DNA from 2 places in the Ramlibacter agri genome. Region 2 is predicted to be linked to the other one. Evidence: riboswitches for the same ligand, from Rfam matches in the RefSeq annotation. Region 2 holds a riboswitch; the other holds the start of a gene.
The links. A riboswitch is a leader RNA that binds a small molecule or an ion and turns the genes downstream of it on or off. The one in region 2 is predicted to bind S-adenosylhomocysteine.

Region 1 (7,220 bases), on a different contig from region 2:
GGCCTGCTCGAAGCTGCGGACGGTGCCGTTCTTCATCTGCACCTTGGTCACCCAGACTTCCTTGCTGGTGACGTGCTTCTGCACTTCGTTGCCTGCGAAACCGCCCGCAACGGCGCCACCCACGGTGGCGAGCGTCTTGCCGGTGCCGCCGCCGAACTGGTTGCCGACCAGGCCGCCGACCACGGCGCCGCCCACGATGCCGACGGCGCCGCCTTCACCCTTGCGCTTTTCCTTGACGACGGCGGTCACGGCCGCGCAGTCGTCGCAGGAAGCGTGCAGCTTCTTGGCGATGCCGGGCGGCAGGCCGTGGGGGTTGCCTTCGGCCTGGGCGGCGAAGGCGGTGGCGGCCGTAGCGATGACCACGAGAGCGATTGCGAACTTGTTCATGGGGGGACTCCTTCTCCTTGTTTCCCTTCAACGGCTGAGGTTAGCCGCGCGGGGACCGCCCAAGCTCAACAATTCGTGTCATTCGTCACAGATTCGGCGCCAGCAGGCGCTCCAGCAGCGCGACATCCGCGCCGCGACGCCGCGCCTGGTCTTCCAGCTGGTCCTGGCCGATGCGGCCGACATTGAAGTAAGTGCTGGCGGGATGGGCCAGGTAGAAGCCGCTGACGCTGGCCGCCGGCGCCATCGCCATCGACTCGGTGAGCTCCATGCCGATCTCCTGCGGCTGCAGCAGGTCGAACATGTCGCGCTTGACGCTGTGGTCCGGGCAGGCCGGATAGCCGGGCGCCGGGCGGATGCCGCGGTACTTCTCCTTGATCAAGTCCTCGTTGGACAGGCCTTCGTCCGCCGCGTAGCCCCACAGGTCCTGCCGCACGCGTTCGTGCAGCGCCTCGGCCAGCGCTTCGGCCAGGCGGTCGGCCAAGGCCTTCAGCATGATCGCGGAGTAGTCGTCGTGGTCGTCCATGAAGTACTGCACCTTCTTGTCGACGCCCAGGCCCGCCGTCACGGCGAAGGCGCCGACATAGTCCGGCGCCACGCCCTTGGGCGCGACGAAATCGGCAAGGCAGCGGCTCGGACGCGTGACGCCATCGATCACCTGCTTCTCGGTCTGCTGGCGCAGGCCGTACCAGGTGAGCACCGGCTGCTCGCGCTTTTCGTCGGCATAAAGCTGGATGTCGTCGTCGTTGACCGTGTTGGCCGGCCAGAAGCCCATGACCGCATTCGCGCTGAGCCAGCGGCCCTCGATCAGGCGCTTCAACATGCGCTGGCCATCGGAGAACACGCGCACCGCTTCGGCGCCGACGATCTCGTCCTTCAGGATCGCCGGGAACGGCCCGGCCAGGTCCCAGGTCTGGAAGAACGGGCCCCAGTCGATGTAGCGCGCCAGCTCGCCCAGGTCGTAGTTCTTGAACACGCGCCGGCCGATGAACTTGGGCTTCGGCGGCGTGTACGCCTTCCAGGCAAGCGGCGTCCTGTTCTCGCGCGCCTTGGCCAGCGGCCACAGCGGCACCTGCTTCTTGTTGGCGTGCTGCAGCCGCACCTTGTCGTAATCGGCGTTGACCTCGGCGATGTACTTCGCCGCCTGCTCCGACAGCAGGCTCTGGGCCACGCTGACGCTGCGCGAGGCATCCGGCACGTAGACCACCGGGCCTTCGTAGTGCGGCGCGATCTTGACGGCCGTGTGCACGCGGCTGCACGTGGCGCCGCCGATCAGCAGCGGGATCTTCTTGATGCGGAAGTGCTCGTCCTTCTGCATTTCGCTGGCGACGTACTGCATCTCCTCCAGCGAAGGCGTGATCAGCCCCGACAGGCCGACGATGTCCGCGCCCTCGACCTTGGCCTTCGCCAGGATCTCGTGGCAGGGCACCATCACGCCCATGTTCACCACCTCGAAGTTGTTGCACTGGAGGACGACGGTGACGATGTTCTTGCCGATGTCGTGCACGTCGCCCTTGACCGTGGCGATGACGATCTTGCCCTTGGCGCGGACGTCCTCGCCAGCGGCTTCCTGCTGCTTCTTCTCTTCCTCGATATAGGGAATGAGGTGGGCCACGGCCTGCTTCATCACGCGCGCCGACTTCACCACCTGCGGCAGGAACATCTTGCCGGCGCCGAACAGGTCGCCGACGACGTTCATGCCGTCCATCAGCGGGCCTTCGATGACGTGCAGCGGCCGGCCGCCGCTTTTGGCGACGACCTTCTGGTACATCTCCTCGGTGTCGGCGACGATGTGGTCGGTGATGCCGTGCACCAGCGCATGCGCCAGGCGCTGTTCCACGGTGAGCGCGCGCCACTCGTTCTTCTTGGTATCGTCCTTGGCCGCGCCCTTGGCCTGTTCGGCGATTTCCACCAGGCGCTCGCCGGCATCGGGGCGGCGGTTCAGCACCACGTCCTCCACCCGCTCGCGCAGCTGCGGCTCGACCTCGTCGTACACGCCGACCATGCCGGCGTTGACGATGCCCATGTCCATGCCGGCCTTGATGGCGTGGAACAGGAAGACCGTGTGGATGGCTTCGCGCACCGGGTCGTTGCCGCGGAAGGAGAAGCTCACGTTGGAGACGCCGCCGCTGACCTTGGCGCCGGGCAGGTTCTCCTTGATCCACTTCGTCGCTTCGATGAAGTCGACCGCGTAGTTGTTGTGCTCCTCGATGCCCGTGGCGATGGCGAAGATGTTGGGGTCGAAGATGATGTCTTCCGGCGGGAAGCCGACTTCGTCCACCAGGATGCGATAGGCCCTCGCGCAGATCTCGGTCTTGCGCTGGTAGGTGTCGGCCTGGCCCTGCTCGTCGAAGGCCATCACCACGGCGGCGGCGCCATAGCGCTTGACCAGGGTGGCCTGGCGCTTGAACTGCTCCTCGCCTTCCTTCAGCGAGATCGAGTTGACGATCCCCTTGCCCTGCACGCAGCGGAGACCCGCCTCGATGACCTCCCACTTGGAGGAGTCGACCATCACCGGCACGCGGGCGATGTCGGGTTCGCTGGCGATCAGGTTCAGGAAGCGCACCATGGCGGCCTTGCTATCGAGCATGGCCTCGTCCATGTTGATGTCGATGACCTGAGCGCCGTTCTCGACCTGCTGGCGGGCGACCGCCAGGGCCTGTTCGAACTGGCCCGCCAGGATCATGCGGGCGAACGCCTTGGAGCCGGTGACGTTGGTGCGTTCGCCGATGTTGACGAACAGGCTGCCCGGGCCGATGGAGACAGGCTCCAGGCCGGAAAGCTTCATGGGGGCGGGAGGGGTCTGCTGCATGCGCTCACCGTTGGTTGACAAGGGTGAGCGCGGTTGGGGTCCATCTCAAGCCTGACGTCGGGGCCCACCCCATCCGCTGCAGCGCTCCTTGAGCAGGACCGGATTTTACGCGCTACGGCGCCAGCTTGTTCTTGTAGACCTTCCCGTCCTTCATGATCACCAGGAAGTTGCGCTCGGGGTCGGCCACCAGGTTGATGTCCTTCAGCGGGTCGCCGTCGACCAGCAGCAGGTCGGCCAGCGCCCCGTTCTGCACCACGCCGAGCTTGCCGGGATACGGGTTGCGCGGGCCCGACAGCGCGAGCATTTCGCCGGTATTGGCAGTGGCCTGGTTCAGGATCTCGACGTTGCTGAACCACTTGGCCAGCTTGGGCAGCTGCGCGCCCTGGCGCGTTGCCAGCTGGGCGTCGAACAGGATGTCGGTCCCGAAGACGGTCTTGATCTTGTACTTCTTGGCGAAGGTGTAGATGCGGTCCGTGCCTTCCAGCACCTGGCGCAAGCGCGCGTACTGGGGCGAACCCGGCGGCATGCGCGGGATGTCCTCGTCGTCCAGGAAGGGCTGGGTGCTGAGCCAGATGCCCTTCTGCGCCATCAGCTGCGCGGTCGGCTCGTCGATCAGGTGGGCATGCTCGATCACCTTGACGCCGGCGGCGATGGCGCGCTGGGCGGCGACCGACGTGTAGGCATGGACGGCGACGTAGGTGCCGTAGTTCTCCGCCGCTTCGACGGCGGCCCGCAGCTCGGGCTCGGTGAAGGTGGAGACGTCGATCGGGCTGTGCGGCGAGGCGACGCCGCCGCCGGCCATCAGCTTGATCTGCGAAGCGCCCTGGGCCAGCTGCTCGCGCGCGCGCAGGCGCACTTCGTCGGGGTTGTCGGCGATCATGGCGGCGCCGACCTGCTCGATGTGGCTCTGGCCGCTGCCGGTGCGCGGCAGCTCGGTCAGCGAGCGGAAGTCGCCGTGGCCGCCGGTGGTGGTGATCATCGCGCCCGAGGGGTAGATGCGCGGCCCCGGCAGGAGGCCCGCATCGATGGCCTGCTTCAGGCCGAAGGACGGGCCGCCCATGTCGCGCACGGTGGTGAAGCCGCGCATGAGCGTGGCCGTGGCCTCGGCGCCCGCCATCAGGGTGAAGTAGCCGAAGTCGCCGGTGATCATCTCCGCGGGCGTCGGCCGCACGAACATCGTGTGCCAGTGGGCATCGATGAGGCCGGGCATCAGGGTGCGGCCGCCGCCGTCGATGCGCGTGACCCGGCCCAGCCCCTCGGTCGGGATCGCGCCGGTGGAGATCGTGCGGATGACGTTGCCGACCACCAGCACGTTCGAGGGTGCCGACAGGGTAGGCGCCCCGGTGAACACGCGCACGTTGGTGAAGAGCACCCCACTCTCGCCGGGTGGGGCCGCCGGCGCCGCGGCTTGCTGCGCGTGGATCCAGCCAGTCGCCAGGACCGCGACCAGCGCCGTCAGCAGCAGCAGCCAGCGCTGCCAGACGGTGCGGGAAAAAGTGTTCATCTGAATTTCCCCTGAGCGGTCGGGGAGCATCGCGCCGCCGCTCGGGCCCAGCCATTGGACCTTGGTACCTATGTCCAGGCCGCCCTATCCGGCCCGCACGGCGCGACATTTGTTGCGCGCTCCGGCTTGACCACGGGGCCTTAAGTGCCTCTTAAGTTCCTTCCGCGACACTCGCCACCGAGCACAGCGCAGGAGGCGCAAGCAATGAACACCGTCCGCGACCGCATCCCGGTGTCGCAGCTGCAGGACGCACCGGATCCGTCCGACCGCAGCGGCCCGATGTCCCTCTCCCTCATCATTCCCTGCCGCAACGAGGCGCGCAACCTGGCCGTGCTGCTGCCGCAGCTGTGCCAGTGGCTGCCGCGCCTGGCGGCGCGCTGGGAAGTGGTGCTCGTCGACGACGGCAGCACCGACGACACCAGCAAGGTGATGGCCGAGTGGGCGCGCCTGCCAGGCTTCCGCGCGCTGCAGCTGTCGCGCAATTTCGGCAAGGAAGCGGCGCTGACGGCCGGCCTGGAAGCCGCCGCCGGCGACGTCGTCGTGATGATGGACGCCGACCTCCAGCATCCGCCCGCGCTGGTGGAGGAGATGATCGCCCGCTGGCGCGAAGGCGCCGACGTGGTCTACGCCATCCGCGAAAGCCGCGAGGACGAGCCGGCCTTCAAGCGCATCGGCACGCGCATGTTCTACAAGCTGCTGAACCAGTTCCACCGCTTCGAGGTGCCGGAAGGCGCGGGCGACTTCCGCCTGCTCGATCGCCAGGCCGTCAACGCGCTGCTGGCGCTGCCGGAGCGCAACCGCTTCATGAAGGGCCTGTACGCCTGGATCGGCTTCAAGGCCGTGCCCCTGCCCTACATGCCGGCGCCGCGCGCCCACGGCCGCACGCACTTCAGCAAGCGCAGCCTGTTCCGCCTGTCCATCGACGGCCTGACGGCCTTCGCCAACTGGCCGCTGCGCATCGTCGGGGCGCTGGGCGTGCTGCTCGCGCTGGCGTCCTTTGCCTACGGCGGCTACCTCACCTTCCTGTACATGCTGTACGGGCACAACATCTCGGGCTGGACCACGATCGTGGTGGCGCTGATGCTGTTCTCCGGCGTGCAGATGATCTTCCTCGGGATCATCGGCGAGTACATCGCCCGCATCTTCGAGGAAGTGAAAGGCCGCCCGCTTTACCTGGTGCGGCGTGAACTCGGACAGGGCCTGGCGGCACAGACACGGTGAAGAAATTCCTGCAAGTTTCCTGGGCGCCGCTGGCGCTCGCCATCGCCTGGCTGGCGTTCACCATCTGGGCGCGGCCGCTGGCCGTGCCGGACGAAGGCCGCTACGTCGGCGTGGCCTGGCACATGCTCACCAGCGGCAACTGGCTGGTGCCCGAGCTCGATGGCCTGCCCTACTTCCACAAGCCGCCGCTGTTCTACTGGATCACGGCCGGCGCGCTGGGCCTGTTCGGCCCGCATGAATGGGCGGCGCGGCTGGCGCCGCTGGCAGGCGCAACGCTCGGCGCGGTGTCGCTGTTCCTGTTCGCGCGCCGCTGGTTCGGCGAGCGCGAGGCCCGGCTGGCATTGCTGGCGCTGGTGACGCAGCCGCTGTTCTTCCTGGGCGGCCAGTACGCCAACCTGGACATGCTGGTGGCCGGCTGCATCACCGCCACCGTGCTGGCTGTCGCACACGCGGCGCTGGTGCAGGAGCAAGGGCAGCGCGCGTCCGGCGCGCTGGCGGCCGGTTACCTGTTCGCTGCGCTGGGCGTCCTGGCCAAAGGCCTCATCGGCCTGGTGCTGCCCGGGCTGGTGATCGTGGCGTGGCTGCTGCTGCGCCGGCAATGGCGCGTGTTGCTGAAGCTGTTCTGGCTGCCGGGCATCGTGCTGTTCCTCGTGGTGGCCGGGCCCTGGTTCATCGCCATGCAGCAGCGCTTCCCGGAGTTCAACCACTACTTCTTCGTGGTGCAGCACTTCTCGCGCTTCGCCACCGCCGGCTTCAACAACAAGCAGCCCTGGTTCTTCTACGTCGTGGTGCTGGGCGTGCTGGCGCTGCCCTGGTCGGCCTGGATGCTGGCCGGCCTGCGGCGCGGCATGCTGGCCGAACCGGGCCGCGGCGCGCTGCGCCTGCTGCTGTGGGTGTGGCTGCTGGCGATCCTCGGCTTCTTCTCGCTGCCGGCCTCCAAGCTGGTGGGCTACATCTTCCCCGCCACCGTGCCGCTGGCCCTGCTGGCCGCGGACAGCTTCGTGCGCCGCGCCGGCAGTGCACGCGCCAACATGCTGTGGCGCGCCGGCGCCGCCGTGGCGGTGGTGGTGTGCGTGGCGGCGGTGGTGGGCGTGACGGTGGTCGCGCCCGGCTCCAACCTGGCGCTGGCCCGGGCCCTGCGCTCGCAGCTGCAGCCCGGCGACCAGGTGGTGTTCCTGCATGGCGCCTACTTCGACATGCCGTTCAACACGCGTCTCCGGGCGCCGGTGATGGTGGTGGACGACTGGGACGATCCCTCCGTCTACCAGCGCGACAACTGGCGCAAGGAGCTGGCGGACG
Region 2 (7,220 bases):
CTCGCGGTTGCCGTCGCCACCCGCGATGGGGCTGTCATACCAGCCGATCACTGCGAGGCCCAGCGGCAGGCAGGCATCGCGCAGCTTGCGTTCGACCTGCGCGTAGAGCGCGGAGTCGCGCACGATGCCGCCCTTGCCGATGTCGCCCGGCTGCAGTTCGAACTGCGGCTTCACCAGCATCAGCAGCTGGCCGCCGGCCTTCAACAGCGGCACCAGGGCCGGCAGCACCAGCGTCAGCGAGATGAACGACAGGTCGCCGGTCACCAGGTCGAAGCCGCTGCCCACCTGCTCCGCCCGCAACTCGCGCGCATTGAGCTTTTCGTGGGCCACGACCCGCGGATCCTGGCGCAGCTTGTCGTTCAACTGCCCGTGCCCGACGTCGACGCCGACCACCCGCGCAGCACCTTGCTGCAGCAGGCAATCGGTGAAGCCGCCGGTGGACTGGCCGACATCGAGGCAGGTCCAGCCGCTGGCATCGAGCTTGGCGGCGCGCAAGGCGCCTTCCAGCTTGAGGCCACCGCGCGAGACGTAGCGCGACTCCGCGGCATCCAGCAGCTGCAACTGCGCCCGGTCCGGAATCTCGTCGCCGTTCTTGGCGACGGCCTTCCAGTTGGCGCCATCGAACCACTGGACGCCAGCGGCGATCAGCCGCTGCGCCTGCGAGCGCGAAGCGGCCAGGCCGCGTTCGACGAGAAGCTGGTCGGCACGCATGTGCCTACCGCTTAGTAGCGGTACGTATCGGGCTTGTACGGACCGTTCTTGTCCACGCCGATGTACGCGGCCTGGGCATCGGTCAGCACGGTCAGCTGCGCGCCCAGCTTCGACAGCTGCAGGCGCGCGACCTTCTCGTCCAGGTGCTTCGGCAGCACGTAGACCTTGCCGGCCTGGTAGGCGTCGGGCTTGGTGAACAGCTCGATCTGCGCGATGGTCTGGTTGGCGAACGAGGACGACATCACGTAGCTGGGGTGGCCGGTGCCGCAGCCCAGGTTCACCAGGCGGCCCTTGGCCAGCAGGATGATGCGCTTGCCGTCCGCGAAGATCACGTGGTCGACCTGCGGCTTGATCTCTTCCCACTTGCACTGCTTCTCGAGCGACGCGACGTCGATCTCATTGTCGAAGTGGCCGATGTTGCAGACGATGGACTGATCCTTCATCGCGGCCATGTGCTTGTAGGTGATCACGTCCTTGTTGCCGGTGGTCGTGACGAAGATGTCGGCCTTGTCGGCGGCGTAGTCCATCGTGACGACGCGGTAGCCTTCCATCGCGGCCTGCAGGGCGTTGATGGGGTCGATCTCGGTGACCCAGACCTGCGCCGACAGCGCGCGCAAGGCCTGGGCCGAACCCTTGCCCACGTCGCCGTAACCGGCAACCACGGCGACCTTGCCGGCGATCATGACGTCGGTGGCGCGCTTGATGCCGTCCACCAGCGACTCGCGGCAGCCGTACAGGTTGTCGAACTTGCTCTTGGTGACGGAGTCGTTGACGTTGATCGCGCGGAACAGCAGCGTGCCCTTGTTGGACATCTCGACCAGGCGGTGCACGCCGGTGGTGGTCTCTTCGGTGACGCCGATGATTTCCCTGGCCTTGCGCGAATACCAGGTCGAATCCTCGGCCAGCTTCTTGCGGATGGAGGCGAACAGGATGCGCTCTTCCTCGCTGCCGCCGTTGCCGGCGACCAGGGAGGCGTCCTTCTCGGCGCGCTGGCCCAGGTGCATCAGCAGCGTGGCATCGCCGCCGTCGTCCAGGATCATGTTGGGGCCTTCGCCCGCGCTGCCCTTGGCGCCGAAGTCGAAGATGCGGTGGGTGTAGTCCCAGTAGTCTTCCAGCGATTCGCCCTTGACGGCGAACACCGGCGTGCCGCCGGCGGCGATGGCGGCGGCGGCGTGGTCCTGCGTGGAGAAGATGTTGCACGAGGCCCAGCGCACGGTGGCGCCCAGGGCTTGCAGCGTCTCGATCAGCACCGCGGTCTGGATCGTCATGTGCAGCGAGCCGGTGATGCGCGCGCCCTTCAGCGGCTGGCTCTTGGCGTATTCGGCGCGGATCGCCATCAGGCCGGGCATCTCGGTCTCGGCGATGCGGATTTCCTTGCGGCCCCAGTCGGCCAGGGAAATGTCGGTGATGGCGCTGTCGGCGGGGGCGGCAGGCTTGAGTGCGGCGTTCATGGAAGGCTCCAGAAGGTGGTGGGTCGACCCGCACTTCCGGAGGTTCTCACCGCACGGAAGCGTGGGTGAGCGTCGTTGCATGGATGTCCGAGCCTCGCGTCCATGGCGGACGCTGCAACGCTCCTCGGTTGGGGGCGGATTCTACCGGAATGGCCCGCCCTTGCCACGGGCGGGCCATCGAGGAATCACGCCGGCTCGGCCTCGGCGCCAGCCGGCGCTTCGTCCTTGGGCTGGTCCTCGAAGCGCTGGTACCAGGTGGCCACCAGCCCGCCCGAGATGTTGTGCCACACGCTGAAGATCGCGCTGGGCACGGCGGCCAGCGGCGAGAAGTGGGCGGCGGCGAGCGCGGCGCCGAGGCCGGAGTTCTGCATGCCCACTTCGATGGACAGCGCCTTGCGCTTGGCCATCGGCATGCCCGTCAACTTGCCCAGCAGGTAGCCGAGCAGCAGGCCCAGGCCGTTGTGCAGCACCACCACGCCGAAGATCAGCAGGCCGCTGGTGGCCAGCTTCTGCTGGCTGGCTGCCACCACCGCGGCCACGATCGCCACGATGGCGACCACCGACACGAGCGGCAGCACGCCCACGGCCAGCTTCACCTTGTCACGCAGCAGCGACTGCGCGATGACGCCCAGCGCGATCGGCAGCATCACCACCTGCACGATCGACCAGAACATGGCCGCGGCATCGACGTGCAGCCACTGGCTGGCCAGCAGGTAGATCAGCGCCGGCGTGATCAGGGGCGCCAGCAGCGTGGTGACGGCGCTCACGGCGACCGACAGCGCCACGTCGCCCTTGGCCAGGAAGGTCATGACGTTGGAAGCCGTGCCGCTGGGGCAGCAACCCACCAGGATCACGCCGACGGCGATCTCCGGCGGCAGTTGCAGCAGCTTGCACAGCAGCCAGGCGAGGCCCGGCATGATGACGAAGTGGCCCAGGCAGGCGATGAACACGTGCCACGGGCGGCGGAAGACTTCGCGGAAGTCTTCCTTCGACAGGGTCAGGCCCATGCCGAACATGATGACGCCCAGCAGCGGGACGATGAAGGCCGCCAGGAACTTGAACTGGCCGGGGGCGAAATAGGCGAGCGCTGCGAACAGCAGCACCCAGAAGGCAAAGGTCTTGCCGACGAAATTGCTCAGGCGGACGAGGGCCTGCATGGGGGACTTCCTTGCGATCGAACGAGAACGGCTGACCGGCGGGGCGCCGGGAGAGATGCGCGGAAGGTGTGCTCCGCATGCGCGTCCGCCGGGTGGGCGGGCGTCCCGCCGGGCGGCGCGCGGCCGTCCGGACACACGGCAGGGTGCGCCGCAGACCTAGGGAATACCCTGATTTTACGGAGTACAGCGTTTCGCAGCGGCGCGGCAGGTTATTTCTTTGCGCGGCGGGGCGCGGCGGCCCCACGGCCCGCGTTCTTGCAGCTAAAAAGCAGGATGCCTTCCGCCACGCCCGCCCCGCCCATCGAACCGATGCTGGCCAAGATCGCCGAGGCCCTGCCCGAGGCGCCCGGCTTCCTGTTCGAGCCCAAGTGGGACGGTTTCCGCGCGCTCGTGTTCCGCGGCGCCGAGCAGACCTACCTGCAAAGCCGTGACCTGCGGCCGCTGAACCGCTACTTCCCCGAGCTGGAGAAGGCGCTGCACGAAGCCCTGCCCAAGGGTTGCGTGGTCGACGGCGAGATCGTCCTGGCCACGCCGCACGGGCTGGACTTCGACGCGCTGCAGCAGCGCATCCACCCCGCACCCTCGCGCATCGCGCGGCTGGCCAAGGAGACGCCGGCCAGCTTCGTCGCCTTCGACCTGCTGGCCGCCGGCGGCAGATCGACGATGGAGCTGCCGCAAGCCGAGCGCCGCACGCGGCTGGAGCGCCTGCTGGCCAAGGCCAGGCCGCCGCTGCATCTGACGCCGGTGACGCGCGACCGCGCGCAGGCCGAGGAGTGGCTGCAGAAGTTCGAAGGCGCGGGGCTGGACGGCGTGATGGCCAAGCTGGAGAACGCCACCTACCAGCCCGGCAAGCGCGCCATGCTCAAGATCAAGCACGTGCGCAGCGCCGATTGCGTGGTGGCCGGCTTCCGCTGGTACAAGGACAGCAACGACGCCATCGGCTCGCTGCTGCTGGGGCTCTACGACGACGACGGCGTGCTGCAGCACGTGGGCGTCACGTCCTCCTTTGCCATGGAGATGCGCAAGTCGGTGCTGCAGGAGCTGGAGCCCTTGCGCGAGGGCGCGCTGGAGCAGCATCCGTGGCGCGACTGGGCCGGGGCGGCGACGGGCGAGTCGCAGCGCATGCCCGGCGCACAGAGCCGCTGGAGCGGCGGCAAGGACCTGGGCTGGGAGCCGCTGCGGCCGGAGCGCGTGTGCGAGGTCAAGTACGACCACCTGCAGGGCGAGCGCTTCCGCCACGCCGCCGTGTTCCTGCGCTGGCGGCCCGACAAGCCGCCGCAGGAGTGCCGCTACGACCAGCTGGAAGTGACGACGCCGTTCGAGCTGGCGAAGGTGTTCGGGGCTAAGGCTTCCGCTTGAAGCACCCGTGCGCGTGGTCCTCCACGATCCCCACCGCCTGCATCCACGCGTAGACGATCACCGGCCCGACGAAGTTGAAGCCGCGCTGGCGCAGCTCGCGGGAGATCTCCGTCGACAGCGGCGTGCTGGCCGGCACGTGCTGGCCGTCGCCGTGCAGCACCTTGCCGTCCGTGAAGGACCAGCAGAACTCGGCGAAGTCCTCGCCGCGGTCCTGCATGTCGCACCAGATCTTGGCGCCGGCGATGGTCGCCTCGATCTTGGCGCGCGAGCGGACGATGCCGGGGTTGTCCAGCAGCGCCGCCACCTGCTTCTCGCCGAAGCGGGCCACCTTGCGCGGGTCGAAGCCGGCGAAGCCTTTGCGGAAGGCTTCCCGCTTGTGCAGGATGGTCCGCCAGGACAGCCCCGCCTGGAAGCCTTCCAGCATCAGCATCTCCCACAGCATGCGCGGGTCGCGCTGGGGGACGCCCCATTCCTCGTCGTGGTACTTCGCCATCAGGGCGTCGTCGCCGTTGGCCCAGGAGCAGCGTTGGAGTTGTTCGGTCGGCATGACCGCGCATCATGCGTCATTCCCGCCGAGGCGCAAACCGCCAATCTCCAGCGCGATCCCGTCCTTTTCCACCGCCGCGCCACCTGCATCGCGACGGCATGGGACAATACGCCCTCAGACACGGCCGGTCCCAAACCCGGCCGTTTGCCTTCCCCCGGAGTCCCTCGCCTTGTCCGCTTCGCCCTTTGCCGCCGAAGTGCGGCGCCGCCGTACCTTCGCCATCATTTCCCACCCCGACGCCGGCAAGACGACGTTGACGGAAAAGCTGCTGCTGTTCTCCGGCGCGATCCAGATCGCGGGCGCGGTGAAGGGCCGCAAGGCTTCACGCCACGCCACCTCCGACTGGATGGAGATCGAGAAGCAGCGCGGCATCTCGGTGGCCTCGTCCGTCATGCAGATGCTGTACCGCGACCACGTGGTCAACCTGCTGGACACCCCGGGCCACAAGGACTTCTCCGAAGACACCTATCGCGTGCTGACGGCCGTGGACGCCGCGCTGATGGTGATCGACGCCGCCAACGGCGTGGAAGCGCAGACCAAGCGCCTGATCGAGGTCTGCCGCCAGCGCGACACGCCCATCATCACCTTCGTCAACAAGATGGACCGCGAGGTGCGCGAGCCCCTGGATATCCTCGACGAAGTCGAGCGCGAGCTGGGCATGCCCTGCGTGCCCATGACCTGGCCCGTGGGCAAGGGCAAGAGCTTCGGCGGCATCATGAACCTGCGCTCGCAGGCCATGACCGTGTTCGAGTCCGGCAGCGAGCGCCGCCCGCAGGACTTCGACACCATTCCGCTGGCCGACGGCGCGGAACTGCAGAAGCGCTTCGGCCTCGACTACGACGCCGCCGCCGAGAGCATGGAACTGGCCGTCGGCGCCTCGCCCGAGTGGAACCACGCGGACTTCCTGGCCGCCAGGCAGACGCCGGTGTTCTTCGGCTCCGCCGTCAACAACTTCGGCGTGATGGAAGTGCTGGACGCCCTGGTCGACCTGGCGCCGCCGCCGCAGGCGCGCAAGAGCAGCGCGGTCGTCAACCGCCAGCCGGTCGAGCGCATCGTGGAGCCCGACGACGAAGCCTTCTCCGGCGTCGTCTTCAAGGTGCAGGCCAACATGGACCCGTCGCACCGCGACCGCATCGCCTTCGTCCGCATGGCCTCGGGCAAGTTCACGCCCGGCATGAAGCTGAAGGTGCAGCGCACGGCCAAGGAACTGCGGCCGACCTCCGTGGTGACCTTCATGTCGCAGCGGCGCGAGGCGGTGGACGAGGCTTACGCCGGCGACATCATCGGCTTCACCACGCACGGCGGCGTGCAGCTGGGCGACACCATCACCGACGGCAGCGTGAGCCTGCAGTACACCGGCCTGCCCTTCTTCGCGCCCGAACTGTTCATGGTCGTGGTGCTGAAGAACCCGCTGCGCACCAAGCAGCTGCAGCAGGGCCTGGCCCAGCTCGGCGAGGAAGGCGCGATCCAGGTGTTCCGCCCCGAGATCGGCGGCCCGATGCTGCTGGGCGCGGTCGGCCAGCTGCAGTTCGAAGTGGTCCAGCACCGCCTGAAGACCGAATACGACTGCGACGTGCGGCTGGAAGGCTGCCCTTACACCGGCGCGCGCTGGATCACGGCGGACACGCCGGCCGAGCTCAAGGCGTTCACGGACGCCTATCCGCAGCGGCTGTCGCTGGACGCGGCCAACGCGCTGGCCTTCCTGTGCACCTCACCGTACGACGTGCGGCTGGCCCAGGAGCGTTTCCCCAAGATCCACTTCCACCTGCTGCGCGAGCACGCCGGGCTGTCGCTGCAGAACGCCGGCTGATTCGCCGGCCAGGCGCCAGCGCAGCTTCACCCCGCCGGAGCCGGTGGGCTCCAGCGCGGGGATGGCCGACAGCAGGGTCCGGGTGTAGTCGTGGCGCGGGCTGTCGAAGATCTCGTCGCGGCTGCCCTGCTCCACGATGCGGCCCTGCTCCATCACGACGACGCGGTCGGCTACCTGCTCCACCA

Region 1: linked by a shared signal. The riboswitch ahead of metH (methionine synthase) and the one ahead of ahcY (adenosylhomocysteinase) in region 2 are both predicted to bind S-adenosylhomocysteine.

Annotation. Positions count from the first base shown of each region.
Region 1 is NZ_JABBFX010000001.1:296,361-303,580, forward strand. It holds gene HHL11_RS34580 (glycine zipper 2TM domain-containing protein) at 1-387, opposite strand, end outside; gene metH (methionine synthase) at 473-3,172, opposite strand; S-adenosyl-L-homocysteine riboswitch at 3,215-3,292, opposite strand; gene HHL11_RS01495 (metal-dependent hydrolase family protein) at 3,309-4,700, opposite strand; gene HHL11_RS01500 (glycosyltransferase) at 4,905-5,921, shown strand; gene HHL11_RS01505 (glycosyltransferase family 39 protein) at 5,918-7,220, shown strand, end outside.
Region 2 is NZ_JABBFX010000003.1:385,037-392,256, reverse strand. It holds gene HHL11_RS26480 (TlyA family RNA methyltransferase) at 1-711, opposite strand, end outside; gene ahcY (adenosylhomocysteinase) at 723-2,162, opposite strand; S-adenosyl-L-homocysteine riboswitch at 2,223-2,294, opposite strand; gene HHL11_RS26470 (bile acid:sodium symporter family protein) at 2,348-3,319, opposite strand; gene HHL11_RS26465 (ATP-dependent DNA ligase) at 3,593-4,678, shown strand; gene HHL11_RS26460 (DNA-3-methyladenine glycosylase I) at 4,662-5,225, opposite strand; gene HHL11_RS26455 (peptide chain release factor 3) at 5,395-7,035, shown strand; gene HHL11_RS26450 (dipeptide ABC transporter ATP-binding protein) at 6,937-7,220, opposite strand, start outside.